DNA from 3 places in the Oceanobacillus aidingensis genome. Region 3 is predicted to be linked to each of the others. Evidence: riboswitches for the same ligand, from Rfam matches in the RefSeq annotation. Region 3 holds a riboswitch; each other region holds the start of a gene.
What was found. A riboswitch is a leader RNA that binds a small molecule or an ion and turns the genes downstream of it on or off. The one in region 3 is predicted to bind S-adenosylmethionine.
Positions count from the first base shown of each region.

Region 1: it holds a riboswitch for S-adenosylmethionine, as region 3 does, so the genes downstream of both, ACFO3P_RS04840 (iron-containing alcohol dehydrogenase family protein) here and metK (methionine adenosyltransferase) in region 3, are expected to answer to the same signal.
Region 2: it holds a riboswitch for S-adenosylmethionine, as region 3 does, so the genes downstream of both, ACFO3P_RS20895 (carboxymuconolactone decarboxylase family protein) here and metK (methionine adenosyltransferase) in region 3, are expected to answer to the same signal.

Region 1 covers NZ_JBHSFT010000007.1:89,905-100,145, forward strand. The annotation lists gene ACFO3P_RS04830 (glutathione ABC transporter substrate-binding protein) at 1-230, opposite strand, end outside; gene ACFO3P_RS04835 (MetQ/NlpA family ABC transporter substrate-binding protein) at 288-1,103, opposite strand; gene ACFO3P_RS04840 (iron-containing alcohol dehydrogenase family protein) at 1,127-2,227, opposite strand; SAM riboswitch class I at 2,325-2,441, opposite strand; gene ACFO3P_RS04845 (hypothetical protein) at 2,694-2,909, shown strand; gene ACFO3P_RS04850 (YolD-like family protein) at 2,906-3,181, shown strand; gene ACFO3P_RS04855 (YibE/F family protein) at 3,258-4,040, opposite strand; gene ACFO3P_RS04860 (YibE/F family protein) at 4,037-5,149, opposite strand; gene ACFO3P_RS04865 (helix-turn-helix transcriptional regulator) at 6,381-6,581, shown strand; gene def (peptide deformylase) at 6,565-7,122, shown strand; gene ACFO3P_RS04875 (aminoglycoside phosphotransferase family protein) at 7,155-8,093, shown strand; gene ACFO3P_RS04880 (ABC transporter permease) at 8,175-9,242, shown strand; gene ACFO3P_RS04885 (ABC transporter ATP-binding protein) at 9,249-9,938, shown strand; gene ACFO3P_RS04890 (energy-coupling factor transporter transmembrane component T family protein) at 9,991-10,241, opposite strand, start outside.
Region 2 covers NZ_JBHSFT010000049.1:304,309-314,549, forward strand. The annotation lists gene ACFO3P_RS20890 (acyl-CoA carboxylase subunit beta) at 1-1,265, shown strand, start outside; SAM riboswitch class I at 1,605-1,715, shown strand; gene ACFO3P_RS20895 (carboxymuconolactone decarboxylase family protein) at 2,103-2,771, shown strand; gene ACFO3P_RS20900 (LLM class flavin-dependent oxidoreductase) at 2,905-4,278, shown strand; gene ACFO3P_RS20905 (sodium:solute symporter family protein) at 4,327-5,838, shown strand; gene ACFO3P_RS20910 (dynamin family protein) at 6,276-9,908, shown strand; gene ACFO3P_RS20915 (5'-3' exonuclease) at 9,905-10,241, shown strand, end outside.
Region 3 covers NZ_JBHSFT010000037.1:5,924-16,164, reverse strand. The annotation lists gene ACFO3P_RS14775 (o-succinylbenzoate--CoA ligase) at 1-74, shown strand, start outside; gene ACFO3P_RS14770 (mechanosensitive ion channel) at 193-1,749, shown strand; gene ACFO3P_RS14765 (hydrolase) at 1,850-2,170, shown strand; gene ACFO3P_RS14760 (hypothetical protein) at 2,322-2,831, shown strand; gene ytkD (RNA deprotection pyrophosphohydrolase) at 2,862-3,332, shown strand; gene ACFO3P_RS14750 (ABC transporter permease) at 3,360-4,151, opposite strand; gene ACFO3P_RS14745 (ABC transporter ATP-binding protein) at 4,138-4,944, opposite strand; gene ACFO3P_RS14740 (ABC transporter substrate-binding protein) at 4,957-5,943, opposite strand; gene pckA (phosphoenolpyruvate carboxykinase (ATP)) at 6,143-7,729, opposite strand; SAM riboswitch class I at 7,913-8,018, shown strand; gene metK (methionine adenosyltransferase) at 8,187-9,386, shown strand; gene ACFO3P_RS14725 (gamma carbonic anhydrase) at 9,441-9,968, opposite strand.

The DNA of each region.
Region 1 (10,241 bases), on a different contig from region 3:
TCAAAGATATTTCTTTGTACATCACTGGACGGAGTATCATTGGATGCTGCCGGGTCAAGCGATACAGCATCGGCTGGTGTGGTAATAATTAAATCGCCGCCCTGCGATCCTCCCTCTGTCGTATTGCTGTCAGAGGATGCATTGTCATCTGGTTCACTGGCACAGGCGGCAAGTACCAGGCTGAACAGAGCAATAAATGCAAGTACATATATCTTTTTCTGTATTCTCATGATGCTGTTTTCTCCTTTAAGTATCGTAGTCTGAGTATATTACCTGAAAATAAAGATTTACCAGCCTGGAACAACAGAGCCATCAAAGTTTTCTTCAATAAATTCTTTCACTTCGTCTGTATGGTAAATATCAATAAATTGCTGAACGACTTCATCATCTTGGTTTTCTGTACGAGCTGCAATCAAGTTAACGAATGTAGAATCCTGCTCGATAAAGAGCGAATCATCATTGGGTGAAAGCCCTGCTTCAATTGCAAAGTTTGAATTGATTGCTGCTGCATCAACTTCGCCAAGCTGTCTTGGAATTTGTGCAGAGTCTAATTCCAGTAATTCAAGGTCTTTCGGATTGTCAATTACATCATTTACGGTTGCATTTACACCCAAGCCTTCTTCTAATGTGATAAGACCAGCTTGTTCAAATAATAATAAAGCACGTCCGCTGTTTGTAGGGTCGCCAGGGAGCCCTAATGTTGCGCCATCAGGAAGGTCCTCCAGAGAATCAACCGATTCGGAATAAACTCCCATCGGGAAAGTAACGGTATCTGCTACCTTCACAATATCCAAGCCTCTTTCTTCCACCATGCTGTCCATAAAAGGCTCTGTCTGGAAGCTGCTGATGTCAATTTCACCTTCATCCAGTGAAACGTTTGGCATCACATAATCACTAAAAACAACTGTTTTAATTTCTAAATCGTCTTCTGCTGCAATTTCAGCTATTTTTTCAACAATTTCTTCATGTGGACCGGCTGTTACACCTACTGTCAATACGCCGTCTTCAAGTAAATCTGAACCGCTCTCTTCCTCATCTCCTCCGCAAGCAGCGAGGAAAACGAATAATAAAGCTGTAATAAGAAGTAAATATTTCTTTTTCATGATGATTTTCCTACTTTCTTTTTTTATTTAGTAACACTCTCAAGTTGTAAAAATGCGTCGATAACGGTATTTGCATTAATTTCTTCTTTCATCAAATGAATGGATTCTTCTTCCCGTGTCACTTTTTTCGCAATGGTTTCCAGCAGCTCCTGATCATCCGTATGTATGGAGAAGTCTGCTAATTTTGTCGGGAATCCCCATGTATCATAGTAAGCTAATAGCTTCGTAAGCTCGTTTTTATCCTGTTCGATAGCAAGCTGAGCTAAAATGCCGTAGGATACAATTTCCCCGTGAAGTGAATCGGCAATCTGCGGGGCAGCAGTTAACCCATTATGAATGGAATGCGCACCTGCAATTCGTCCAGCTTTTCCGCCGAAGCCGCCAACCATACCGCCTGTTGCGATAATTGCTTCGATAACACGAATAAGAGCATCAGTGACTTGGTTACTCTCACAAGCTTGGATTGCTGCTTCACTGTCATCCAGCAAAATATCCTTGCAGGCACGAGCGGCGAATTGAGATATTTGCAGCCAGACTGGAAGCGTGCCTTCAGGGTAGAAGGCTTCAACTAGAGAGCGAGCTTCATAGAATTTGGCTAACGTATCGCCAATGCCTGCTTTTAAGTATTTTACAGGAGCTTCTGCAATAATTGCTGGTTCTACCACTACGAGTGTATTAGATTCAGGAAACTCAGTGTAATGAGAATGAGCACCATCTTCCTGATAAAAGACGCTTAATGGCGTCCAAGCTGCGCAGGTGGCGGCAATCGTTGGGATTAAGATACTTTTTATTTGCGCATTGGCAGCCGCTGCTTTGGCAATATCCAGAGCTGTTCCCCCGCCGATGCCGATGACAGCATCTATTTGCTGTTCTTCATAAATCGAGGCCAGTCTGTCAGTTCGTTCCACGGTGCAATGCCCATCTGCAGTATGTATATCTTTTTCCTCTATTTGATCCAGCAATGCAGAAGGAAGATATGGTTTTGCTTTTTCCCAAGCAGTACGCCCGGCAACTACAGCAATCCGCTTCACCCGCAAGTCATTCAGATTTTCTATCAGGTATTCCAGAGAACCTTCACCGATTTGATAATGGCTGGGCGATCCCTTTACAGTAACTGTTTGCATGGTAAGATAACCCCTTTTACATGTGTTTAAATGCTACATAAAAAACCTCTCTATTTCGTTCTAGAGAGGTTGAATAAGTTCATTTACGAAACGTCCTCTCTTATTTTCCAAAGCACATTATGCACTTTGCAGGATTTAGCACCTTTTTTAGAACGAGTTCTAGAAAGGTTGCCGGGCTTCATCGGGCCAGTCCCTCCGCCACTCTCAATAAGAGTTCTTATGTAACTGTGGATACATTTTAATATGAAATATGAGAAAAGTCAAATATAGCTTGATGCAAGGGAGCTGGCGGGCTAATTATGTTAATCAGCACCATTTTTGGTCCCAAAATCCAAATACTTGAACGGATTATCGCTCGTTTCTTTTAAAACACATTCATCCATTTATTTCATGTTTACTCTTTCTTATTTTTTGATATAATAAGAACAAATGTTCAGAACAAAAGTTCTTATTTGGAGGAATAAATATGATTGGATTACTTCATCATTCTCTGGATAAAAAGGAAAAAATCATGATCTATTATATCGACCGCCATAACAATGTAACGCAGCGTGTTATTCGCGTCGTAGGTATAGATGATAAAAGGATTCTTGCTTATTGTTACTATAAAAAACAGGTGCGCAGCTTTAAGATAGAAAATATTTTATCCATAGGGTGTGTAAAAAGGAGCGTCGGGGCTTGAATATTGGTGTACAGGAAGAAAGGAATACGAAAGAAAAAACAATGTTAAATGAGCGGCAACGGAAGCAGAATTGCTTTCAATTAATTATCGCACATAAAGATAATTTGCTTATTGAAGTGAAATGCTATCAGGATTGTCATGTTCATCATATAAAAGGATATATAGACAGCATTAACTATCAAGACGAGCACATAGCTATAGTTGATAAGCTGGGTCAAAAGGATTTTACAATCATTAAGTTTAATGATGTAATGGACGTTTTTATATTGTAGATAAAAACCCGAATGTATTCCAAGCGGAATCATTCGGGCTTATTTCTAAACATAAACAGCGTAAGGCTGCTTTTACCTATTTCTGCTCATCCAACGCGATGTCCTTTTTCTGCTTCTTCAAATAATATGCACTCATCAGAGAAGCAATCGGAATAACCAGAGCGATGCCAAGGCCCGAAATAAGGATTCCAAGCATTTCATCATTGAACACTTTGGCATTTATAATTTGGCCAAGAGAGTAATCTAAATCCTTAAACCAGATTAGCAGTCCCATATACCCTCCGAAAAAGGCGAAGAATAGCGTGTTTGTGCTTGTACCTAGAATATCACGGCCAATACGAATGCCGGCGAAAAATAGATTCTTTCTGGAAATTTCCGGATTCTGGTCGTGGATTTCACGCATCGGAGAGGTGATTGAAATGGCAGTATCTACAATCGCCCCAATCGTGCTCATAATAATCACAGCTGTAGCAATTTGAATGAAATTTAATCCAATATGCACATTGAAAGCTGTGATTTCTCCAGATTCTTCTTCCCCAAGTCCATAAATCATGGATTGTTCGGTTAAAATAATAATGAAAAAGATTAAAATAACCATTGTTGCAATCGTAGATAAGAAAGCAAGCATCGTTTTATTATTTACCCGGTTGATGAAGAACAAGCTGACAGCACTGATGAAACCACATGCAATAAGCGTAATAATAATTGGATTCCCGGACGGGTCATTCATGACGAATACAGCCATAAGCACAATGATAAAATTGATAAAGAGGGCAATAAAAGAGCGTACGCCCTTCATACCGCCGACCCAAGCCATTAATGCAAATAATATGATTGCCAGTAATACAAGTACATTCATAATTTCGCCTGCTTTCTCCGGATAAAGAAAATGGAAATATAGATGGCAATCGGAATGGTCAATACAATCCCAATTCCGCCGACTAAAGCACGTGTTAATTCAAGGGAAAGGTTCATTGATATGGTAAAGCCGAACGGTGCTGCATTTTTAAAATAGATTAACAGCATGGGAAGGGACCCGCTGACATAGGCAAAAAATAAAATATTGGTCATGGTGCCCATGATATCTTTCCCGACTTCGTAACCTGCTTTTTTTAATGTTTTTAAATCAATCCGGTTATTTTTCTCATACATTTCAAACATGGAAGCTGATAATGTAATGGCTACATCCATTACAGCTCCTAAGGAACCGATTAGTAACCCTGCCATAAAGATGGTTTCCGGGTTCCTGGTTAAAAAGGCCATTTCTTCATAGCGCAGTCCTTGTTCGCCAGTGAAATGCAGTGCTGCATAAGCAATCACCAATGAAATTACGGTCCCTATTAATGTAGCTAAAATAGCTGTATAGGTTTTTTCGTTAAATCCTGTCGCCATCAATAGGGAGAGAATGGTGAAAATAATAATACTGATTGCAGTAATAACAGAAAGACTGATGCTTGGATTCTGTATATAAATATCTAATGCAAATGACAAAATAGCTGCATTGACAAACAAACTCAGTGCGGATAGAGCACCTCTGGATTTTCCGACTGCTAATAAAATAATCAGGAATATCCATGCGACAAACACGAAATATTTGTCCCGTTTAATATCCCCTGTTGCTTCTCCGTCTTGAGCAAGAAAGATTTCATTGCCTGCAGATAACTCATAGTCCAATGCCAGGGACTGGACATATTCATTATCAAATTCAGTTATTTCTCCTTTATCTGAACCATTTTTTACTTCTCCAACGATATGCTGGGTGACTTTTTCATCTTGATTGCCATGCTCATCTGGCTGATCTTCTCTATTTATTTCTTGAACATCGGTAATGTGAACAATCGTTCTATCATATAAATCATAATTGTTATTGATAAATATCATCGATGCGATAAAACCGATTAGTAATAGACAGACGGTAATATATTCGGTCCTGGTCCGATTTTTTAACCATGCCTTCAATATAATCACTCCAAAAATAGGATTGTCCTATTCGTATTTCCGAAAACATATACTATGATAACACTTTTAATAAGAAGGAGATACATACAACATCACAAAATTTCGGGGAATAAAGGGAAGCTTCATTCCGCGGGGGCCTTTTCATTCCCTGCGAAATGTTAATTAAACCAACCGGGCCGTTATTGGCTGTTGGTTCTCCTGCTTAGAATTTTCAGTTTCTCTCTATGCTTGAAGCGGGCATCATACAAAAGACCTTCGATGGGGCGAGTAATCGCAGCAACGGTTTTAATAGACCGAGTAATCGCAGGTCTCAATGATGTCAGGTTAATGCGACCGCTGCGGCGGACCGTTTTGCTTTCCGACGTACAGGACGTACTAGTGCAGACGTTGCAACAGGACGTTGCGGCCTTAGTCTGCCTAGGGGCACGCTCTTCAGCTAACTTTTGCCAAGAAGAGCACTTGGCAAAAGTGGATCTTCAGATGGTGCTGATCCCTCAGGAGTCAAAACGGTCCGCCTCCGCTAGTAGGATATTCTATACGTGAAAAAACAACTCACCAAATAGATGTTTAATCAGATAGAACATCTTTTTCATATAGAACATCTTTTTCATGCTGTATGGTAAAATGTTCCGTCAAGATTACTTTCTGAGCATAAATGCTATTCCCTGTATTTCATATTCATGCTGTCATGATTGGGTTGTTCAGACGAAAGTTGCTATTTCCTTCAGCTCATTAAAATCTTATTTCTTTCATTCGCTGTAGAATCCTATCAGAGCGCAGGCCAACCACGCAGACTCCTATGGGAACAGGGCGAGCTGAAGATCCACTTGAAAAGCGGTTTTCTTTTCAAGTTAGCTGAAGCCGTCCCCATGGAAAGCGAAGTGGTTGGCCGGAGCGGAGCTATGCACCATCATCAATTCCAAAAAGGCCGGATATTTCACCAAAATGCAAGCATGGTAATGAAGAACATGTTCATCTTGGAATAGCAAGAAATATTTGCTTATTCTTAGGTGCGAAAGTTGAGTATTTAAGAAAATTCATTAACCTGACAACATTGGTAATCGCAGTCCCAGTCCCAATCAGTTACATTGCAATAAAACAAAAAGTCACCCATAACCTTCTTATTTTAGTATGTACCAAAAGGGAGTGCGTATTTCAACCCGTCCAACTTTTTGGACATTTATAGGAATTCCATGCTACAATTTTGTCAAACGCTTTTGACAAAAAGGAGCTTAGTTTAGTGAAGAATAAGATTAAAAAATTAAGGAAGCAATCGAATATGACACAAGAAAAATTGTCTAAGCTTTGCGGTGTTTCCAGGCAAACCATTAACTGTGTGGAAAATGATAAATACGATCCGACGTTAGAACTGGCATTTAAAATATCCAGAGCGCTTGATAAAAATGTAGAAGAGGTGTTTATGTATGACAAAATTTCATAAAGACTACCGTGTAACGATGAAAGATATTAAAAAAGAGGGGGATTCTATTTTGAGAAAACAGTTAGACCCTGTATCTCTCCCTGTTTCGGAGGAAACGAAAACAGAGCTGGAATGCATGATGACGTATTTGAAAAACAGTCAGGATCCTGAGATAGCAAAGAAATATCAGCTGAGGCCGGGAGCAGGGCTTTCAGCAAATCAAGTCGGCATCAATAAAAGCATGTTTGTCATACGATATCAGACAGAAAAGGAGGAAACAATGGAATTAAAGCTGATTAACCCCAAATTGATCAGCCATGCTGCAAATATAATCTATCTTCCGGAAGGGGAAGGATGCCTGTCTGTAAACAGGGAAGTATCTGGACACGTGCCGCGTTATGAGAGAATAAAGGTGCTGGCCTTTGATACAGAGGGAGAGGAGCATACATATACCTTTAAGGGATATAGCTCTATCTTAGTACAGCATGAAATGGATCACCTGAATGGCATCATGTTTTTTGACCGGATTAATAAAGAACGGCCATTTTTGAATTTACAGTAGGATTCAAGCTTTTTAGGGAAGGGGGAATCGCAGTGAATCCGTTTACTGCAATATTACAGGAAGCGTATGGAGTCCATCCTGTTCACGTACAATCCAAACAGGGAGGATGGGCGTCCCTTGCCTTTGAAATAAAGGCGGAGGATGCTGCTTATTTTTTGAAGGTATATGAAAAGAGACGTGCTTCTACGCCAAAGTTGACCGCGTGGATTGACCAGTATGCTCCCATTGTGGAGTGGTTAGCATATAGCAGTGATTTAAAAGGAAAAATTCCTGTTCCGCTACAGACAAAGGAAGGGAAGTATCAATGTGAAGACACAGAAAATAGTTATTTGCTGTATCCTTTTATTGATGGGGAAACCATTGGTGAACAAGGCTTAACCAAGCAGCAGGTATCAGAATTTGCACATATAATAGCCGCACTCCACTCATTTGGGAAGGAAATCCCTTTTCCAACGAAAGCTCTGAAGGAGGACTTTGACGTGCCTTTTTTAGAAGAATTGGAAGAGGTCATTCATTTCAATGAAAAACATATCCCGGGGGAGCTACATGCCCTTTTTCGTGAAAATCGGGAAAAAATAGCTGCATGGATCAGCAGCATAAAAGAACTTTCAGAAAAGCTGAAATCTGCTTCCTTCGATATGGTCTTATGTCATACAGATTTGCATCATTGGAATTTGATGCAGGGGGAGAAGCTATTATTAATAGATTGGGAAGGACTGAAACTGGCTCCTCCTGAAGCAGATATGATGTTTCTGACAGAAAAGCCTTATTGGAAGCAGTTTATGGAAGTCTACCTTCAGCATCATGAAAGTTATCATATCAATCAAGATGCTCTTGCTTTTTACCAGTTAAGAAGAAGGCTGGAGGATATTTGGGAGTTTGCTGAGCAGTTATTATATGAAGAACCGGATGCGCAAGAAAAGGAGGAAATTATCGGTTATTTGAGGGAATTAACAGATGATACAAATTGACCGCTTGAGATGCCGGGTTAAACATTCTCTAAAAGGGGAATAAGAAAAGGTGTTTGTAATAAAATCAAGGGAAGTGAAGGAATGTTTTTAGCTTGGAATGAAATAAAGAACAACAAGCTGCGTTTCACCTTAGTTATAGGTGTGCTGGTACTTATTTCTTATCTTGTATTCTTTTTATCCGGTCTGGCCAATGGACTGGAGCAGCTTAATCGGGAGGCTGTTGATAAATGGGAAGCAGACGGTGTTATTCTAACAGAGGAATCCGATTTACGTCTGCAGCAATCCATCGTGTCTGCGGATGATTTTGACGGGGCCGGAGTGGATGAATATACCGAATTATCTCAGCTCAGCGCAATAGCGAGTCATGGGGATAAAAAAGAAAATGTATTTATCTTTGCTGTAGATGAAGCGTCCTTTATCATGCCAAATGTGACAGAAGGAAACGCATTCGCGGATGAGGGAGAAGTAATAGCGGATGATACATTAAAAGAAGACGGCTTTGAAATTGGTGATGAGATTTCCTTATCTTCCACAGAGGAGACGTTGGAAATCACTGGCTTTACGGATAAAGCCAGATTTAATGCAGCGCCAGTGCTGTTCACAGACTTAAATACGCTGGAAACATTGCAATATGGGGAAATGGCTGAAGGGGATAACGATGCAGTGAATGCCTTTGTTATTCGTACAGATAACTTAGACAGTGTGGAAGCAGATGAAGCATTGCAGGTGGTTGATACAGAAACGTTTATAGAGAATCTGCCTGGTTATACAGAGCAGAACTTGACGCTGACATTAATGATATACTTCCTGTTTGTTATTTCAGCTGTGGTCCTGGCGATTTTTCTCTACGTGCTTACTATTCAGAAGATAAGTATTTTCGGGGTGATGAAGGCTCAGGGAATATCCTCCCAATACTTGGCCGGCTCTGTTGTAGCGCAGACATTTTTACTTTCTTTAGCTGGGGTGATGATTGGGCTGGTTCTTGCTGTAGTTACAGGATTATTCCTGCCGGCAGCTGTACCGGTAGCCTTTAATTACATTGAAATGCTGGTCTATGGAATGATTCTGATTGCCGTATCCGTCATTGGAGCATTTATTTCTGTACAGACCATTGTGCGAATTGACCCATTACGGGCGATAGGAGGTTAAGGGAATATGGCTATTTTAGAATTGAAAAAGGTGCAGAAAACCTTTGGATCTGGCAGAACAAAAGTAGAAGCAATGAAAGAAACGAATTTTGAGGCGCAACAAGGCGAATTAGTTGCAGTTATTGGCCCCTCTGGTTCCGGAAAAAGTACGTTTTTAAGTATCGCCGGAGGGCTGCAGACACCCACAGCGGGAGAAGTCAGGATGAACGGCACAGCTTTGACTGATTTAAAGGAAAAAAAGCGTGCAGCGTTAAGGCTGAAAGAAGTCGGCTTTGTTTTGCAGGCATCGAATCTGGTTCCTTATTTAAACGTTGGACAGCAGATGCAGCTGCTGGATAAGGTAAAGAAAGGGAATATGTCTAAAGCAGAATCCGAAGCGCTCTATCAGTCGTTAGGCATTGATCATTTGCTTTGCAGCTTCCCAAAAGACTTATCTGGCGGAGAGAGGCAGCGGGTAGCGATTGCTAAAGCACTCTATACCAACCCAAGTCTTATTTTAGCAGATGAACCGACGGCGTCACTTGACTCTGACCGTGCATTTGAAGTGATGCGTATGTTAAAAGAAATTACAGAAGAAAAGCAAACAGCAACAATCGTTGTAACACATGATACCCGACTGATTGAGGATTGTGATAAAGTCTATCAAATGACAGATGGGAACATGGAATTACAGGAAAAAGAACGTTATACGGTATGACAAAAAGGATGTGATTTCCATTCACTGGAACATCGCATCCTTTTTCATTCTGTTACAAAAATGGATTATAAAACCTGCTGCCATCATGAAAGGTGATTATCAACGATACGGTCAAAATGACTGCTCCAACAGCTATCGTGATATAATCTGCCCGTTTAAAAGGCTTGATGCTGTACCAGGTTCTTTTTTTATTTTTCCCAAATCCTCTTAACTCCATAGCGTTACTGATTACTTCAATTCTGTCCAAACTGGATAGGATTAAAGGAAGAATAATAGCTCCTGCATTTTTGATCCGCTTAGCTA
Region 2 (10,241 bases), on a different contig from region 3:
CAGGAAGCTGGGGACAGCGGACGGTGGAGAAAATTTTACGTATTCAAGAGACGGCTGAGAGGCTGGAGGTGCCCATGGTTTATCTGGTAGACTCTGCCGGTGCCCGAATTACAGATCAAATAGATATGTTCCCGGGAAGAAGAGGAGCGGGACGTATTTTCTATAATCAAATTAAGCTGTCAGGAAGAGTGCCGCAAATCTGCTTATTGTTTGGTCCATCCGCTGCCGGCGGTGCCTATATTCCGGCCTTTTGTGATATCGTTGTCATGGTTGATGGGAACGCATCGATGTATTTAGGTTCACCGCGAATGGCTGAAAAGGTCATTGGCGAAAAGGTTTCTTTAGAGGAAATGGGCGGAGCAAAGATGCACTGTACAACCTCAGGAGTAGGCGATGTTTTAGTAGATACCGAAGAAGAAGCGATTCAATTTGCACAGAAGTACTTAACGTATTTTCCTGCTAATTTTCGTGAGAAGCCAAAAAAAGCAGCATCTGTAGAACCAAAAAGCTTTGATAAGCCAATCAGCGAAATTATTCCAGAAAATCAAAATGCTGCTTTTGATATGTATGAACTGATTGACCGTACAATTGATGAAGGCAGTTTTTGTGAAATAAAAAAGCGGTTTGCTCCAGAATTAATTACTGGGCTGGCCCGTATCAACGGTCAAAGTATAGGAATCATTGCTAATCAGCCACGTGTAAAAGGAGGCGTTCTTTTTACGGATTCAGCAGATAAAGCAACAAAATTTATCCAATTATGTGATGCGTTTGAAATTCCGCTGCTGTTCTTAACGGATGTACCAGGATTTATGATTGGAACAAGAGTGGAGAAGCAGGGAATTATTCGCCATGGAGCCAAAATGCTGTTTGCAATGAGTGAGGTAACGGTACCTAAAATTTCTGTTATTGTCCGAAAGGCTTATGGAGCTGGTCTATACGCGATGTCAGGGCCGGCTTTCGATCCGGATTGCTGTTTAGCCTTTCCAAATGCACAGATTGCTGTTATGGGACCGGAAGCAGCAGTGAATGCAGTAGAAGCAAATAAAATCGCTCAGCTTCCAGAAGAAGAAAGGGAGGCATATATCGCAGAAAAGCAGGCCGCCTATAAAGAGAACATTGATATTTACCGCTTAGCTTCCGAAATGATTATTGATGATATCATTGATCCAGATCATCTTCGGAGCGAGCTGACAAGACGTTTCACCATTTATCAGAATAAGAAAAAGCAATTTACCGAGAGAAAACATGGGGTTTACCCAGTGTAAACAAATAATGGAAACGCTTAGGCTAGAATGTGGTCTAAGCGTTTTTACTGAAAACAAAAAAACATTAATTCACCATAATTGTATTATGTAAACTAAATGATGAATTTTAAGGACACGATGAAAAAAGCTGCTCAATCGATTTAGCATCGTACTCTATAGCAGGAAAATATAATTACATGTGATAAAACAACCAGTCGCCGCTTACAGCAAAAAGATATCTGCTAATATTATCAATAGATTTTGATCAAGAAACGCTTCATTAAATTAAAATTTCCACTTGACATATTTTTTAGAATTCGATAACATATGAAGAAATCTTAAAAAACTAAATAATGTAATTCCTTATCAAGAGCCGGGGGAGGAACTGGTCCTATAATCCCGCAGCAACCATTACTGGAAACGCAGTAAAATGGTGCTAATTCCAGCAAGTTTTCACTTGAGAGATGAGGCAGTGTGTAAAGAAACCCTCTTCTTCTGGAAAAGGGGTTTTTTCATTTTTAAACAAGGGTAGGGAGGGAATAATTTCAAAGGGGCAAGCATGGCTTAAAACCGAGTAATTAGATAGGTAAAGTTTAATTATTATGGTGGCTGTAAGAAAATTAACGAGATGGATTTACAATTTGTATGATTTTATCGCAGCACAAATCAGTGGGCAAAGGAAACAGACCAGGTTCACGATGTCCTAGGGCTGAAACTGGGACTGGGACTGCGATTACTCGTCCCATCGAAGAGCTTTTGCGATTAACCGTCCTATTATAAAGAGTTGTGCGTCGAAAAACCTTCACTAATTGAAGTTTCACTGTATGACAAGCCAAAATTTTAAATGTATGAGGAGAGATTTCATTGACTAAAACAGATAGTTTATATCAAAAATCTTATTTTAACCGGATAACAGAATTAAAAGAATATGCACCGGAAGCGTTTCAAACTTTTTTTGCTTTTAACGATAAAGCATTAGCTGAGGGTGAATTATCAGTTAAATTAAAGGAATTAATTGCGGTAGCCGTAGCGCACATTACGGGGTGCCCGTACTGCATTGATTTACATGTGGGGAATGCTAAAAAAAATAACGCTGATAAAGAGGAAGTAACAGAGGCCATTTTTGTTGCAACAGCTCTAAAGGCTGGTTCAGCGGTTGCTCATGGTGTGAATGCGCTAAATGCGTTTGATGAAGAGGAAAAAGACGAGCTGTACAAAGCATCCTATTTTAATAGATTAACCGAATTTGGTGACATTGATGCGGATACATTCAAGGCATTTGCTGCTTTTGATCATAAATCTATCAAAGCAGGCAAATTGACCGAAAAGGAGAAAGAGCTTATCGCGGTGGCATCAGCACATACCACAGGCTGCCCGTATTGCATTGATCTGCATACGAAAAACGCCAAAAAAACAGGATCCAGCCTAGAGGAAATATCAGAAGCGATTTTTGTGGCAGCAGCTTTAAAAGCCGGGTCCGCAGTGGCACATAGTGTGAATGCCTTAAATGCTTTCGATGAATCTTAAGTAATCAGCAATTCAGAAGTAAGGGCCGATACCAAAATCAATGGCTGACTGCATCAAATGAGAGATAGTCAATTATAGATTTTGGTGAAGCGGTCAAGATGAAAATTTATGAGAAAAGGAGCTTATCGAAACGATGACAAAACAAATTCACCTGAATGGATTTATTCAAAATTCACCTTCCCCTCACTCGACAGGATTATGGAAGCATGAAAAGGACGAGGGGACAAAACATAATGACCTGTCATATTGGATAGAAACAGCAAAAATCCTGGAACGCGGTAAATTTGATGCCATGTTTATTGCTGATGTGCTTGGAACCTACAGTGTATATGAAAATAGTCATGAAGCAGCTGTCCGGCATGCTGTACAGCTTCCGGCACATGATCCATTGATTCCGATTTCTGCTATGGCGGCTGTCACTGAAAATCTCGGCTTTGCGCCAACAATTTCTGCTACATATGCACAACCATACGCACTCGCAAGGCAGCTATCTACACTGGATCATTTAACGAATGGAAGAGTTGCCTGGAATGTGGTGACTTCTTATTTAGAAAGCGAGGCAGTCAATCTTGGCCTTTCCAGCCGTCTTCCTAAGGAACAGCGCTATGACCGTGCAGATGAATTTCTCAAAGTCGTTTATAAACTTTGGGAACACAGCTGGGATGACAATGCTGTTGTTCATGATGGCACAAAGGATACATTTGCACAGCCGGATAAGGTTCGTTTGATTAATCATGAAGGTGAATTTTTCAATGTACCTGGTCCGCATTTGGTTGAACCTTCTCCGCAGCGTACGCCTGTTTTATTCCAAGCAGGAGCTTCACCAAAAGGAAGAGATTTTGCAGCGAAACATGCAGAGGCGGTTTTTACTAAAAATCATTCCTTGGATGCGTTAAAGGCCTATGTTGCAGATATTCGGAAACGAACAGAGGAACAGGGCAGAAATCGGCAAGATATATTTGTTTTTCCTATGATTTTGCCAATCATTGGGTCAACGGAAGAAGAAGCGCTGGCAAAGTATGAAGATTTAACAGACCACGTCAGCTACGAAGGAACTGCGTCTCTCCTTTCCGGACATACAGGAATCGATTTTTCAAAATATAATCCGGATCAGTATATTGAAGATATACAGACAGAAGCAGTACAGGGAAATCTGGATATGTATACAAAAGATCCTAATAAGAAATGGACACTGCGGGAAGCTGTTAAAAATCATGGACTCGGCAATGGTACGGTGAAATTTATCGGAACACCTGAACAAATTGCAGATCGAATGGAAGAATGGGCATTTGAAGGTGACGTGGATGGTTTCAATATCGCGCAGACCTATTCTCCGGATACATTTCGGGAATTTGTGGATTTAGTTGTTCCTGAATTGCAAAAACGCGGCATTTACCGGACTGAATATGAAGGGAAGACGCTTAGAGAAAATATGTTTGGAAATGGAACACCCCATTTACCCGATAATCATCCTGCGCGAAAGCTTGGCAGCTTTCAGCCGAGATAACGGAGAAGTACATTTCCTGTTTTACTCGTATGTGCAAGGAGGTCAGAGATGAGTACAATTATGCTTTATACATGGATCGGTTTTGCAATATTTCTAGCTGTCATGCTGATCCTTGGTTACATAAGTGCTAAAAAAACGAAAAACATCAGTGATTTCGCTACAGGCGGCGGAAGTCTGGGACCCTATGTACTGGGCCTGTCCTTTGCTGCTACTTATCTAAGTGCAGCAACTTTTCTGGGTTACCCGGGATGGACTCATGACTGGGGATTGTCTAACCTCTGGCTGTTTTTGGCGATGATCGGCGGCGGGCCAATAGGAGTGCTGATGGTAGCTAAAAAAGTAAGAAAGCTGAATACAAAACAAAAGTCCCTTTCCCTGCCGGATTGGCTTGGTGACTTCTATAATAGTGATATTTTAAGAGTGGGAACTGGGCTGATTTTACTTTTTAACATTTTTTATATAGCAGCTCAGTTTGTAGCAGGAGCAAGAATTTTTGAATACCTTTTGGGAATGTCTTATACAAGCGGATTGATATTTATCGCAGTCATTGTTGTTCTGTATGTTTATGCCGGAGGAGCATTTGCTGATATTTATACAGATGCTGTCCAAGCGGTTATGATGGCAATTGCAGGCTTAGCTATATTTATTTCCGGAATTATTATTTTCTGGGAAGGAAGTGTTACAGCAACCTTCACTGGCATTACAGATAATCTCAGCGTGCAGAATGGGAATTTAGTAAGCGTATTTAACCCTGATTCGCTCCATTTCTATTCGTTTGGAGCAATATCTGGCGCGATTATTATTCAGTGGGCCTTTGCTTCTGCACCTCATTTATTCAATAAAGTGCTTGGCTTAAAGCATGAAAGAGACCTGGGAAAAATGATTCTAACCTATGTTATTACCGCAGCCTTTTGTCTGCTTGTTCTTTTTGGAGGGTTATACAGCAGAACAGCGCTTGGGGACAATGTTGCAGCCGCTGATTTAGCATTGATGGAGTACGTAGTTTGGGCCTTTCCGGCAATCTTTGTAGCTCTTTTTGGAATCGTTATTCTTGCTGCAGCCATGTCCACGACGGACGGGATATTCGTCTCCATTTCTACGGTGTTCGCGAACGACATTTTCCTGAAATTCCTCGTGAAAAAGAAAATTATCAAGCTAAGCAATGAGAAGGCGCAGAAAATTGCGCTCAAAATCAGCCGTCTAGCTGTTCCACTGGTGGGGCTGATCGCCTTTTTAATTGTATTACGGCCGCCCGCATATATGGGCGATGTCATGTGGATTGGGATTTCCGGCATTGCTGCAGGAACGATGGGACCGATATTACATGCTATCTACAGTAAGAAAAAAGCTCCAGCGAGAGCGGCAGAAATCTCGATGGCAGCAGGTTTGTTTTCCTACCTTTTTATTTACTTTACTGGTATTATCCCAAGTACCATGTCTGCAGGCGCTGCGGCTACTTTTATTGGTATAGCAACGATTACGATTCTGGCAAAAATATTGAAAAATCCTTCTTTACCACAAGAGAAGGAAACAGAAAAAAATCAGGTCCGGGCAAATTAAAGAGGGGGTGAGTATGGATGTTTGTTAATCCGATGCTTTCCGTATGGCTTTACGGATTTATCTTTTGTCTTATTATCATCGGTATCTCCCTTTGGAAAGGCTATTTTAGAAAATAAAATAATCATAACATGCTGTTAAATAATAAAGTAATAGATTGATAACCTCCTGCCTGCAGGGGGTTATTTATATGTTATTGTGTTTGCATACTGTGTTTGCTCGTCCCATAGAAGGGCTTTTGTAAGACACCCGTTTTAAAAACAAAGAAGGCTTGTCAGTTTCACTTTATCAGAATCTGATTAGCACCTAGAAATCAAAACAAATATTGCGTATAATGAAGGTGTTATGTAAAGTACTTAAACCACACCTCGTAAAGACAGAAAGAAACGTCATAGACGTTAAAAGTAGATATGAATAAGTTGAAAAAGGGGTAAAGGCTTGTGATCACGTATATGGAAAAAAGGGTAACAGAACAACAAATTGCGTTTCTCTATAATGAAATGAAAAACAAGGGAGATCAGGTAAATGCAGATAAGATGCTTGATATCTTGGAAAAATACGTTAACCAAGAGTTTATTATCACCCTAACAGGTCATTTTTCTGCGGGGAAGTCTTCTTTAATCAACCATTTATTAGGGGAAGAAATTTTAGCGAACAGTCCGATTCCTACCAGTGCGAATGTTGTTAAAATCTCATCTGGAGAAGGTGCTGTCAATGTGTTTTATCACAATGGAAACGTGGTGGAATATCACGAACCGTATAACCTGGAGCAAATCAAGCAGTTCGCGACTAATAAAAATGATATAAAAAAAATGCACATCAGCACAGGGGATAACATTTTGCCGCAGGATACGGCTATTTTAGATACGCCGGGAATCGATGCTGCAGATGACGTGGACCGGATGCTGACAGAAGCTTCACTTCATTTATCGGATTATCTTATTTATGTAACGGATTATAACCATGTGCAATCCGAAGTGAATCTATTATTTTTACAGGCAATGCAGGAAAATGAACTGCCATTTATGATTGTTATCAACCAGATAGACAAGCATAATGAAGCAGAATTGCCTTTTGTCGAATTTGATAAAAAAATTAAACAAACGTTTGATCAATGGAATCTGCACCCTTCTTCCATTTTCTACACATCTCTTAAAAATTCGGAAGCACCGCACAATGAGTGGTCAGAGCTGAAAGATAAAGTGTTTCATATGCTGCAATCGAAGCATGAGTATATGACGATGGAGGCAAGCATTCGACAAATTGTGCGTGACCATAAAGAAAAGGTGCATCGGGAAATGTCGAATCAGAAAGCATCCCTGGATGACGTTGATGAAGCATTATTGGCTCAGAAAATAGAAAGCTTAACAAACGAAATTGAAAATCTGGAGCAGCAGCCGGAAAAGATAGCAGCCGGTTTTTTAACGGAGGTGGATCAGACTGCGAAAAATGCTTATCTGATGCCAGCTGATTTAAGAGAGCTTGCGAAGGAATATTTAGAATCTGTACAGCCTGATTTTAAGGTCGGCGGGTTATTCACTAGCAGCAAAAAAACAAAAGAAGCTAAATTAGAACGAAAACAAAATTTCATGGAAGCTTTAGAAAAGAATGTCGAGACAACATTAAAATGGAAGCTTCGTGATAAGTGGTATGAGTATATTGAAAGCAACCAGCTCGACTCTTCCTATCAGGAGAAAGGAGTTTCTTTCCTGGAATGGACATTAAGTGATGAGCTGCTGGAAAATAATTTGCGTAAAGGTGCTACGATAAACGGCGACTATGTTTTAAATTATACAAATGAAATTGCAGCCAGTTTAAAATCATATTTTAAGAAACAGATGAGACAGCTGGCTAATGAAGTGAAAAAAGAACTTGAAAATAAAAATGAGAGTAAATTAAATGAGTTAAAACAAGCATTGGAGGAATGGCAGAAGAAAGCATCAGAACGAAAGGCTAATCAGGCGCTTGAAAAGGAAGAGTCAGCTTATTTCAACTATTTAGATGAGGCGGAAGAACACCCGGAAGTGCCGGCAGAAATTATTACGGAAATGAAGGAGGAGCTGCAAGCCCGCCAAGTGATTCCAGAGCAGGGCACAGCTGCTTTGGAAATATCTAATGAGGAAATACCGGCAGATGAGCCTGAGGAGGAACAAGAAGCCTTAGAGAAGGAATGGCATGATAATACAGCTCAGGATGTCGTCCGTGATATTGATCATGTATTGCAGCTGATTCAATTGCCGGGCTTTGAAAGCTACCAGCAGGATTTAAAGAAACGAAAAATATCTCTGACAGAGCGTTCCTATACGATTGCTTTATTTGGTGCCTTCAGTGCCGGAAAATCATCCTTTGCCAATGCCATTCTTGGGGAACGTGTCTTGCCGGTTTCCCCGAATCCGACAACCGCTGCGGTCAATCGGATTCGTCCGGTTACCAGTGAAAATCAGCACCGGGATGTTATTGTAACCTTTAAATCCGAGGAAATGCTGGCCGACGATATTCAAACACTGGCAAAAGAGTGTGAACCGCCGGAAGCTTCTCTGGATGAGCTGATTACATGGCTGAAAACAGAGAACGTGCTGACAGATGCGCGTTTGCCAAAAATGTATCAGGCTTATTTACGTGCGATGCTGGAAGGTTATGAAGAGGCAAAACCGGCAATTGGCACTCCGATAAAAATAACCTTCGATGATTTTGAGTCATATGTGACAGATGAAGAAAAAGCGTGTTATATTGCATCGATGGATCTTTTTTATGATTGTGAAGTAACAAGGCAGGGAATTACGCTTGTAGATACACCGGGTGCAGATTCGATTAACGCCAGACATACCAATGTATCCTTTGAATATATCAAGCATGCAGATGCTATTTTATATGTGACCTACTATAATCATGCTTTATCCCGTGCAGATAAAGATTTTCTGATGCAGCTGGGACGTGTAAAGGATGTATTTGAGCTGGATAAAATGTTCTTCATCGTCAATGCCGCAGACCTTGCCAGCAATTTGGCAGAATTAAATCTGGTAACCACTTATGTTAAAGAACAATTAGCGCAATTGGGAATTCGTTTTCCACGTCTTTATCCAGTTTCCAGCAAGCTTTCTTTGGCAGAAAAAACAGACCAGAAGACCTTGAACGAACAGATGGAGGCTTTTGAAACACGGTTCTATGACTTTATTCACCATGATTTAACTGCCCTTGCGAAAAGAGCTGCAATCAGCGATATTGAACGTTCCGGGGAGGCATTGGACCAATTTATCCAATCCTTAAAACTGGATCAATCTGCAAAAAAGAAACGGAAAGAAACATTAGAGAATGCGTATCAGCAACTTGTTCAACATGTAGAAAAACGGGATATCTCTTCGACCGAAAACCGCTGGCATCAGAAATTAGAAAAGCAAACGTACTTTTTGAATGGACGTTTTACCATCCGTTTTCATGACCTGTTTAAAGAAATTTATAACCCGACAACCATTACAGAGTCTGGAAAAACAGGACGGGAACAGCTCACAAAGCAATTTGAACAGCTGGTTCAGTACATGGAATCTGAATTGCATCAGGAATTATTAGCGATTTCTTTACGGATAGAACAGCTGTTAAAAAGCTTGTTAAAAACCAATCAGCAAGAAATGATTGAAGAAGCGAAAAAACTGGATCCGGTTTTTTCCATTTCGGAGTGGGATATGACGGCTTTTGACACACCGGATATAACGATAAAACTATCGATCAACAAGCAGAATGAGCTGCAAAAATTATTTGCTAAGTTTAAAGATACGAAAACCTTCTTTGTTCAGAATCAAAAAGAAGAAATCAAAGAACAGCTTTATACAATTATTGAATCAGACATCCAAGCATTTGTAGAAGAAGGCGGAAGGTTAATTCAGTCTTCTTACCAAGCGCAGTGGGATAAAGGAATAGAACAGGAAAAAACAACGCTTGTACATGAAGCGGATGTCCTTTATCAGCAATTTATTGACCGTCTGTTTGTAGAGGTGGATATGGATGATTTAATGGAAATGAAACAACAGATGGATGTTATCCTGACTGGATACAGAGAGGAAGGAAATGAAGTATGACAACAAAAAAAGTTTTATTAGTAGATGGCATGGCGCTCCTGTTTAGGGGCTTCTTCGCCACTTCTTTCCGCGGAAATTTTATGTATAATTCAAAAGGAGTTCCGACAAACGGAGTTTATCAGTTTTTACGCTATTTAACAGATGCCATTCATACATTTGAACCGTCTCATGTGGTTTGCTGCTGGGACATGGGGAGCAAAACCTTCCGCACAGAAATGTATAACGGCTATAAAGCCAATCGGGATGAACCGCCGGTGGAACTGATTCCGCAGTTTGATTTAGTAAAAGAAGTAGTAGAATCCTTTGATATTCCTAATATCGGTTTAGAAAACT
Region 3 (10,241 bases):
TTCATTTTATGGATCAATTACCGAGAAATGCTGCAAATAAGCTGGTTCGTCAGGCATTAAAGAATTATCGATAGGCGCATAGCAAGTTTGTAACAAATTTTTTGCTGTTTCTTTACAGTTTCATAAAATAGGTTTGGCTCTTTTTAATGACGGGTAGCGCTAACTATACTGTTTAGAAAGGGGCAAAAATCAATGGAAAACTTTATGAACGATTATTTTACAGCAAACTTTTGGACTGGACTCCAAAATGTGGTTATAGCGCTTATTGTTCTTCTTATCGTATGGCTGCTTGCTAAACTGATAAGCAACGTAGTAGAAAAAGCGTTAAAGAAAACGAACTGGGATGATAAGCTATTTAATCGGTTCCGGTTAAAAGGGGAACCGGTGAAGTCAGAAAAGGTTATTGCTAAAGCAGTTTATTACATACTGCTGATTGTTGCATTTATTTTGTTCTTCAATATTCTTAATCTGTCGATGATTGCTAATCCATTATCGGATTTGATCTCAACATTCTTAAATTTCATACCGGCAGTAGTGAAGGCAGCATTAATTTTACTATTGGCTTGGGTCATTGCAACCGTTGTCCAATGGATGATTGTTGAAGGAAGCAAGAAACTGCGCATTCAGCGCCTGTTTTCCAAAATAGGAGTTGCTGATTCTAAGGATGGAATCCGAAAAACAACGGAAACTATCGGGAAATTTGCGTTCTATCTTATTTTACTCCTATTTATTCCTGGTGTACTGCAGGCTTTAAATATTCAGGGGGTTGCCGAACCGTTTAGCGGTCTGTTGGCGTCTGTTTTAAACTTTATCCCTAAACTTGCTGCAGCCGTACTTATTTTTGCAGTGGGCTGGTTTGTCGGGAAGATTGTCCGCAGTGTCGTAACAAATTTATTAGACGCAGCAGGTACAGAGAAATGGATTCAAAAATTAAAGCTGTCCAATTTATTTGAAGGGACATCTTTTGCAAAATTTGTCGGAAACATTGTTTTCATTCTTATTCTGATTCCAATTACCATCTCTGCTTTAGAACAATTGGAATTAGCAGGGATTACGGAGCCGGCGATTGGCATGCTGCACAGTGTTGTGCAGATGATTCCGAATATCTTGATTGCAATTGGTTTAATTCTGGTTGGCATCTGGTTAGGTAAACTGATTGGCGAATTTGTCAGCAGTTATCTTGCTAAATTAGGATTTAATCGTTTTGTCTCCACGGTCAGCAATAATAAAGCAGTGGACCAGGCGAAATGGACACCATCTTATATTGGCGGCTATGTTGTACAGATTTTAATTATTTTCTTCTTAACGGTGCAGGCATTGTATATTATTCAGTTGGATTTCCTGGTAGGAATTGCAACCGCGATTACTGCTTATCTGCCAAATGTTCTGGCAGCAGTGCTTATTTTGGGCATTGCTTTATTACTCGGTTCAATGGTGCAAAAAGTATTACTGCATCTGTTAAATGGACCGGCAACTGGTGTACTTGCAGGGTTTGCCAAGTATAGTATTTTGATTCTGGCAGCATTTATGGCTGTATCCCAATTAGGTATTGCATCAACTATTGTAAATAGTGCATTTATCTTGCTGCTGGCCGCATTAGCATTGGCCTTTGGACTTGCCTTTGGTTTGGGAGGAAAAGATTTTGCAGCAAAATATCTGCAGAAATTTGATAGAACAATTGATAATACTTCCATTAATCAGGAGCAGCAGAATCGTACGGATAACACGGACAATAATGATAATCTGTAATAACAGTTTGAAAAGGCGTGTATACCTTCAAAGGTATATGCGCTTTTTTCATATTTAAGAGATTATTTTCGTTTTTTGCGGAGAATATAATCGTGAGGTGATGATATTGGATAAACAAAAATATTTTATCAGTATTGGACAAGGTGAGATTTCCCGGATTCCGTATCAGGGAAATGATGATTTTGTGATTTATGCGACGGCAGAAGAGATATTAATGCTGCGCAGAAAATTTGAAGGACTGCATGAAGCGAGTTTTGACAGCTATAAACGTTCACATATCCCTTTTGTGCCCTACCATTTGGACACTGCCAATGATGTCTATGATGAAACGATGGCAGGAGTGTATCAAGCGTTATATGATCTGGGGGATGAAAATACGAAGAACCATATTCGGACTATGGGAATATTGGATGAAGAGTAGGTAAAAAAGTACTTTGGTATGAAAATGTTTAGATGATATAATAAAAAGGTACAGTATAGTGTATGGAAAATCAGAAATAAAGAATTTTTCATCAGTAAAAACAGGTTTTGTTTAGACAGGAAACATAGATAAGAAGAGGGAGTGCTTGTAGATGAGAAAGCTCGCTTTAATTCTTTGTTTTACAATGATGACAGCCGTTATTTTATCTATCACTGTACCTGGAGAGTCTGCTGGCGAAGGAAACAATCAGATTGATGCATCTGCAGAAGCAGAAGAAATGCAGCCGGATCAGGATGAAGTTATTCGCGTTATGAATGGGTTAGAAGATACATTGAAGCAGGATGCGGATGATTCGTATAAGCTGAAGCATTATGCAACAGAACAGGAGCTTACAGAAGCTTTTGAAGCATATGTTACACCAGAATTAGCCGCAGCCTTTGTTGACTATTACTTCCGGGCTGAAGCGGAAGGCGTTTATGTTATCCCGACACAAACGGAGCCATGGTTTCAAGAAGAAAATGAATATGATATGATAAATATATCAAATCATTCTGTACAAGTAGTACAGGAAAATGAAAATGACATGGTAGGGAGTTACACTCTTGTGGTGGAGATGGCATTTCAAAACGGCTGGAAAATTCAAGATATAAGCTATAAGTGATAACAGCCCTGTGGGAAAGTAGTGGAAGTAGTGAACGTTTTTAAGGATTTTTACAATAATACGGTACAATTATCTTTTTTAGATCATCCATTTTCAAAAAGCCCTAAGCATGTATGGGTGATTTGCAAATATAAAGATAGATGGCTGTTAACGGATCACAAGGAAAGAGGAATTGAATTTCCTGGAGGGAAGGTCGAACCTGGAGAGACAGCAGAGCAGGCAGCTGTCCGGGAAGTTATGGAGGAAACAGGGGCAACGGTAAACAAGCTCCATTACATTGGACAGTATAAAGTGGACGGGCGTTATGAAACAGTCATTAAGAATGTCTACTATGCGGAAATTGATGAATTGATTCCGCAATCTACTTATTATGAAACGAAAGGTCCGGTATTCCTAAAGAATATCCCGACGAATGTAAAAAGGAAAACGGATTTTAGTTTTATTATGAAGGATGCTGTACTGGAATCCTGTTTGCTCCGGATAAAAAAATCGTATGTATAAAAATAGCAGTCAGCTGAGCGCTGGCTGCTATTTTCGGATCAGCATCTGCTCTATTTTTTCTACGGTTTTGTACATAATCGCCGCAAGGATAGCGATGATGACAAGGCTGGACATAACAAGCGTAAAATCAAATACCTGAAAGCCGTAAATAATTAAATATCCTAACCCCTGTTTGGAAACTAAATATTCCCCGACAATAACTCCTACCCAGGATAGCCCGACATTCACCTTTAAGGTGGAGATAATAGCTGGTAAGGAGGCAGGAAAAACCGCTTCTTTAAAGCATTGCCATTTTGTTGCTTCAAAGCTCCGCAACACTTTTAAATAATTTTGGTCTACCTCGTTGAAAGCCGCAAATACAACAAGGGTGGTAACAATAACAGAAATAATAAATCCCATCGCAATGATGGATAAATAGCCGGGACCAAGTGCTACGATGAGTATCGGGCCGAGAGCCACTTTTGGCATCGCGTTAAAAACTACCAGATAAGGATCCATGACTTTCGCAAAACGATGAAAGCTCCAGAGCATAGAAGCAATGATAATCCCGGCAATTGTGCCGATCAAAAAGCCGAGGATGGTTTCAAGCAGCGTAATCTGAATATGACTGAGTAAGGATCCCTCTAAGAGCCGGCTCCATATCGAGCTGAATACCCGGCTGGGCGAGCTGAAGAGCAGCGGATCTATCCAGTAAAACCTGCTGGCTGTCTCCCAGAGAGCAAAAAATAAAATTAAAATAGACAGCTGCCAGGTCAGTACAATCTTAGCCTCTTTTTTTAATTTTTGCTGATAGAGTGCAAATAACTTAGGGCCGTTCATAAGCATCCTCCTCTAGAGGCTTTACTGTATCTTTTTGCTGGTCTAAGTCCGCCCAGATTTTATCGAAAAGCCGGCTGTATTTTGGATGCTTTCTTGCCATAAACGGTGATTCATTTCGTAATTCAACAGGCACGTCATATACTTTTTCAATTGCACCGGGATGCGAAGACATCAGAATAATCCGGTCGCTCATTGAAATAGCTTCCCCAATATCATGTGTTACCAGAATCGCTGTTTTTTGATAAGCTTTTAATAAATCAGCTACCAATACTTCCAGTTTTAGCTTTGTCTGAAAATCCAGAGCAGAAAAGGGTTCATCCAGTAAGAGAATTTCCGGCTCTGTGATAAGTGTTCTGATTAATGCCGCCCGCTGCCGCATCCCTCCTGATAATTCATTAGGGTATTTATCTGCGACATTTTCTAGACCGACTTCTTCCAAAAGGGCAATTGCTCTTTGCTTTAAATCCTCTGGCTGCCGTTTTCTGATTCTGGGTCCAATGAGCACATTATCAATAATATTTTTCCAGGGAAACAGATAATCCTGCTGGAGCATGTAGCCGATTTCTAAATCGCTTCCCTCTATTTTCTTACCGTTCACTAAAATATTGCCTTCAGCAGGTTGCAGCATTCCAGAGATAAGAGAGAGCAGCGTAGATTTACCACAGCCGCTTGGTCCGAGCAATGAAATGAATTCATTCTTTTTCACAGAGAAAGAGATATTGTGCAGCGCTTCTGTATATTGTTTTTTGGAGAAGTAGTAATGAGATACCCGGTCTAATGTAAGATAAGACATTGTTGGCCTCCTTTATTCCCCGATAATCCGCTCTGCATACTCTGTGTTGACGAGATCTTCATAGGGAGCGTCTCCAGGGAGTTCTCCAGCTTCATCCATAATATCTTTTAGGTTTTCCCAGGCATCCTCTTTCAGCAGTGGAGATGTCGCAAAGGATCCCTGCTGTTTATAACGGTCGATGGCATTCGCGAGCATTTCTACATCGGTATCTTCAAAATATGGCTCTACCACTTCGGCAATTTCTAACGAATCTGTTTCCTGCACCCATTGCTGTGCTTTATAGATTGCTCTGGTAAATGCTTCGACCGTTTCCTCTTCTTCATCTAAAAAGCTTTGCTTTGCCATGAAGACAGTGTACGGCACTTGCCCGGATTCTTCTCCGAAAGAGGCGACAATCTCGCCCTGGCCATTCGCTTCAAAAATACTTGCGGTTGGTTCAAATAACTGCACATACTCATAATCGCCGCTGGCAAAAGCGCCTGGAATATTTGCAAAATCAATATTCTGAACTAAATTTAAATCTTCTTGAGGGTTGATATCATGCTGCTTCAAAACATACTCTCCAACCATCTGGGGCATTCCGCCGACACGCTGGCCGAGAAAATGGCTGTCGCGTAAATCCTCCCAATTAAATTCTTCATCTGCATCCTTGGCTACTAAAAATGTGCCGTCTGTCTGAGTCAGCTGGGCAAAGTTCACGGCGTAATCCCTGGAATCCTGAGCATAGACATAGATAGATGTTTCTGAGCCGACCAGCGCAATATCTGCGCTGTCAGATAACAGTGCTGTCATTGTCGTATCGCCGCCCCATGTTGTTTGCAAATCAACCTCCAGTCCTTCTTCTTCGAAAAAGCCTTTTTCTAAAGCAACATATTGCGGTGCATAAAAAATAGATCGTGTGACTTCTGCAAGGTCTATCTGGGTCATTTTATTTTGATTACAGGCACTAATGAGAAGCAGAGAACAAATCAATAGAATGAAACAAGCAAGCTTTCTCATTTTCTTCTTCCTTCCTTTCTCAAAAAACTGTTCTTGAATATCTTCTATAAATATATGTTTCGCGGGATGATTGTGTGAACGCCTAGAATTTGGAGATTTTGTGAGGTGAAAAGGAAAGAGCAGCAAGAAAAAAGGGTAAATCCAAATTGGAGTTTACCCTTTTAACGCGTGAATATGCTATTTTGGAGAAGCTGTTTGATTATACTGGACGATACAGCGGACCAGCCTGTTGAATTGTTTCGCTGACTTCCGTGAATTTCTCGAAATTCATATGAAATTTTCCAGCTAATTTTTTAGCTTCCAATTCATAACTTTCCTTATCCGCCCAAGCATTTTTAGGAACAAGCACTTCATCAGGAACACCTGGAATGGATTTTGGAATAGCCAATCCGAAAATTTCATCTGTTGTTGTTTCCGCGTCATTTAACTCGCCGATTAAAGCGGAATGCACCATCGCACGCGTGTAGGATAATTTCATTCTCGTTCCCACACCGAACATGCCGCCGGTCCAGCCAGTATTAATCAGAAATACATTTGCATCAAATTTATCAATTTTTTCTCCGAGCATTTCTGCATAGACAGATGGATTTAATGGTAAAAACGGAGATCCGAAGCATGCTGAGAATGTAGCTACAGGCTTAGTTACACCACGTTCTGTACCAGCCAGTTTGCTCGTGTATCCGCTTAAGAAATGATACATTGCCTGCTCTTTTGTCAATTTACTGATTGGCGGCAAAGTACCGGAAGCATCTGCGGTCAGGAAAATAATTGTATTTGGATGTCCAGCCACACTTGGCTCTAAGCTGTTATCAATATTTTCTAATGGATAAGCTGCCCGTGTATTTTCTGTTAACGAAGTATCATCATAATCCGGGACGCGTGTATCTTCATCCAAGGCGACATTTTCCAGAACAGATCCGTAGCGGATCGCATCAAAGATTTGCGGTTCTTTTTCTGCGGATAAATTAATGCATTTTGCATAGCAGCCGCCTTCAATATTAAAGACACCCTCGTCACTCCAGCCATGCTCATCATCACCGATTAATCTTCTGTCAATGTCAGCTGAAAGTGTGGTCTTTCCAGTTCCGGATAACCCGAAAAATAAAGCAACATCGCCTTCATCTCCAACGTTAGAGGAGCAATGCATGGACAGAACATTTTGCTCAGGGAGCAGGAAATTAGCTACAGAGAAGATAGATTTTTTTATCTCTCCAGCATATTCTGTTCCGCCGATAAGCACAATGCGCTGTTCAAAGGAAATGAGAACAAAAGCCTCGGAGTTTGTACCGTCAACTTCCGGGTCTGCTTTAAAACCGGGAGCGGAGATTACTGTAAAATCAGCTTCATGTAATTGCTCCATGTCTTTTTCAACAGGAATAAATAATTGTCTTGCGAATAAATTATGCCAAGCGTATTCATTGATTACCTGAATAGGCAGTTTGTATTTTTCATCCGCACCCGCATAAGCTTGCAGGTGAAAAATTTCCTCTTGGTTATCTAGATAGGCAATCACTTTGCCCAGCAGCTGATTAAAGACTTCCTCTTCAATAGGCTGATTAACATTTCCCCAGTCTACCTTATCCGCTGACAAAGCATCTTTTACAATAAATTTATCTTTTGGAGAACGTCCCGTGTATTTTCCAGTGGTGGCACGGACCGCGCCAGTAGATGTTAATTTTGCTTCATCACGATGAATAATTTTTTCAATAAGCTGGCCAACAGAATAGTTGCTGTAAATATTAGTTAAAGTGAGCTCCTCCAGTATACTTCTCCGCAATATTTTCATAAAGCAATTATTCACTCCTTAATTAATGGTTTAGAATTGATTTTATCTTGAAATATGTTTATTAGTATAACACATTAAATATAATAGTCCATACTAATTTATAAAAAATTATTTTTTCTGTCACAAATGATAATAAGGTTGACAGGAGAGGCTTGTTTCGTTAATCTAAATATTGAACGGATACTCTTATTTGGAGATGGTGGAGGGACAGTCCCGATGAAGCCCAGCAACCTCACTTGAAGTGAAAGGTGCTAACCTGATGCAAGGATCATTCCTTGAACAATAAGAGCGAAAGGCCAATAAGTTTTCCTTTCCTCATATATTTTGAAGGAGAGGTTTTTTTGTTTTTAGGAGACTTTTTAAATATCCTCTAAAAAATGAAACCACATTGGGTGGAATGATAAATTTATATTGAAATAGAGTTCCGTAACATTATTGGAGAAGGGGAGTTAGCCTTATGGCTGCAAATCGTCGTTTATTTACTTCTGAGTCAGTTACTGAAGGGCATCCGGATAAGATGTCTGACCAAATTTCAGACGCTATTCTGGATGAGATTCTCTCGAAGGATCCGAATGCCAGAGTAGCTTGTGAAACTACGGTTACAACTGGAATTGTTTTAGTTGCCGGAGAGATTTCTACAAGTACATATGTAGATATTCCTGCAATTGTACGTGAAACAGTACAAGGAATTGGCTATACACGGGCAAAATATGGTTTTGATTCAGAAACATGTGCTGTATTGACTGCTATTGATGAGCAGTCTCCTGATATTGCCGGCGGTGTGGATGTTGCGCTGGAAGCAAGACAAGGACAAGAAAGCGAAGAAGAAATCGAGGCAATTGGTGCCGGTGACCAGGGATTAATGTTTGGTTATGCATGTAATGAAACTGAAGAGCTGATGCCTTTACCAATTTCTTTAGCACACCGTTTATCCAAAAGATTAGCAGATGTCCGGAAGGAAGAGATTATCGGCTATCTGCGTCCAGACGGGAAAACACAGGTAACCGTTGAATACGGTGAAGATAACCAGCCGCTGCGTGTAGATACGGTTGTCATTTCCGCGCAGCATCATCCGGATATTACGAATGAACAAATCGAAGCGGATATTATTAAACATGTTGTCGAAGCTGTTGTACCCGGTGAATTACTGGATGAAAAAACAAAGTACTATATTAACCCGACCGGGCGCTTTGTTTTAGGCGGTCCGCAAGGCGATGTCGGCTTGACCGGAAGAAAGATTATTGTAGACACTTATGGAGGCTATGCCAGACATGGCGGCGGCGCTTTTAGCGGTAAAGATGCAACGAAAGTGGATCGTTCTGCTGCATACGCGGCCCGTTATGTTGCTAAAAATATTGTTGCTGCAGGTCTTGCTGATTCTTGTGAGGTTCAGCTGGCTTATGCGATTGGCGTTGCACAGCCCGTTTCTATCTCAATCAATACGTTCGGTACAGGGGAAGTCAGTGAAGAGAGATTAGTGGAAGCAGTCCGGGAGCTTTTTGATTTGCGTCCGGCAGGTATTATCCGCATGCTTGATTTAAGAAGGCCAATCTTTAAAAACACAGCTGCTTACGGCCATTTCGGACGTACAGATATTACATTCCCATGGGAAAAAACAGATAAAGTCGAAGAATTAAAAGCGTTGACTGCAAAATAAAAAAACGTCAGGTGTTTGAAGATGCCTGACGTTTTTCTTTGGAATAGGATGGTTTTACTCATTTCCGCCCATGTTTGTTTCTTTTAAATAATATTGTCCTTTTTCCACATAGGATTTACGGATGCGGTCCATTTCTTGATAGTCTTTATCGGTTAATTCACGAACCACTTTAGCCGGCCTACCCATAGCTAATGTGCGGGGCGGTATTTTTTTGCCCGGCGGCACCAGACTTCCTGCGCCGACAAAAGCATGCTCCCCGATCTCTACGCCATCTAAAATAATGGACCCCATGCCAATCAGCGCATGATGGCGTATAATTGCTGAATGCAAGGTGACTTGGTGTCCAACAGTGACATCATCTTCAAGAATTAACGGCATATCAGGACTTTGATGCAGCATAGAGAGATCCTGGACATTGGTACGCTTACCTATTTTTGTCGGTGCTACATCACCGCGAATCACCGTATGAAACCAAATACTTGCTTCTTCTTCAATCGTCACGTCTCCGTTGATTACTGCATTTTTGGCAATGAATGCGGCAGAATCAATAGACGGGGTTATTCCTTTATATGATTCAATCATTTGTATTCCTCCAACTCAGTCATATTGATTAAAGTATATCAAAGGAAATATTATCTGGAAAGGCAGTTCTAAATGAGTTGATTTTAGTACTGAATGAAGGAGAAAGACTTGTTATTCCTATCGTAATCTCCTAATTGTAGGCATATATTCTAAGTCATTTGTTTGATGTGGATAATAAGTTTGAATGTAGATTTATTTCTTTTTATCCTCTACAGATACGCATCTTTTTATGGTAGAATAAATAAGCTGGTTACTTAAGGATAGTAATAACAT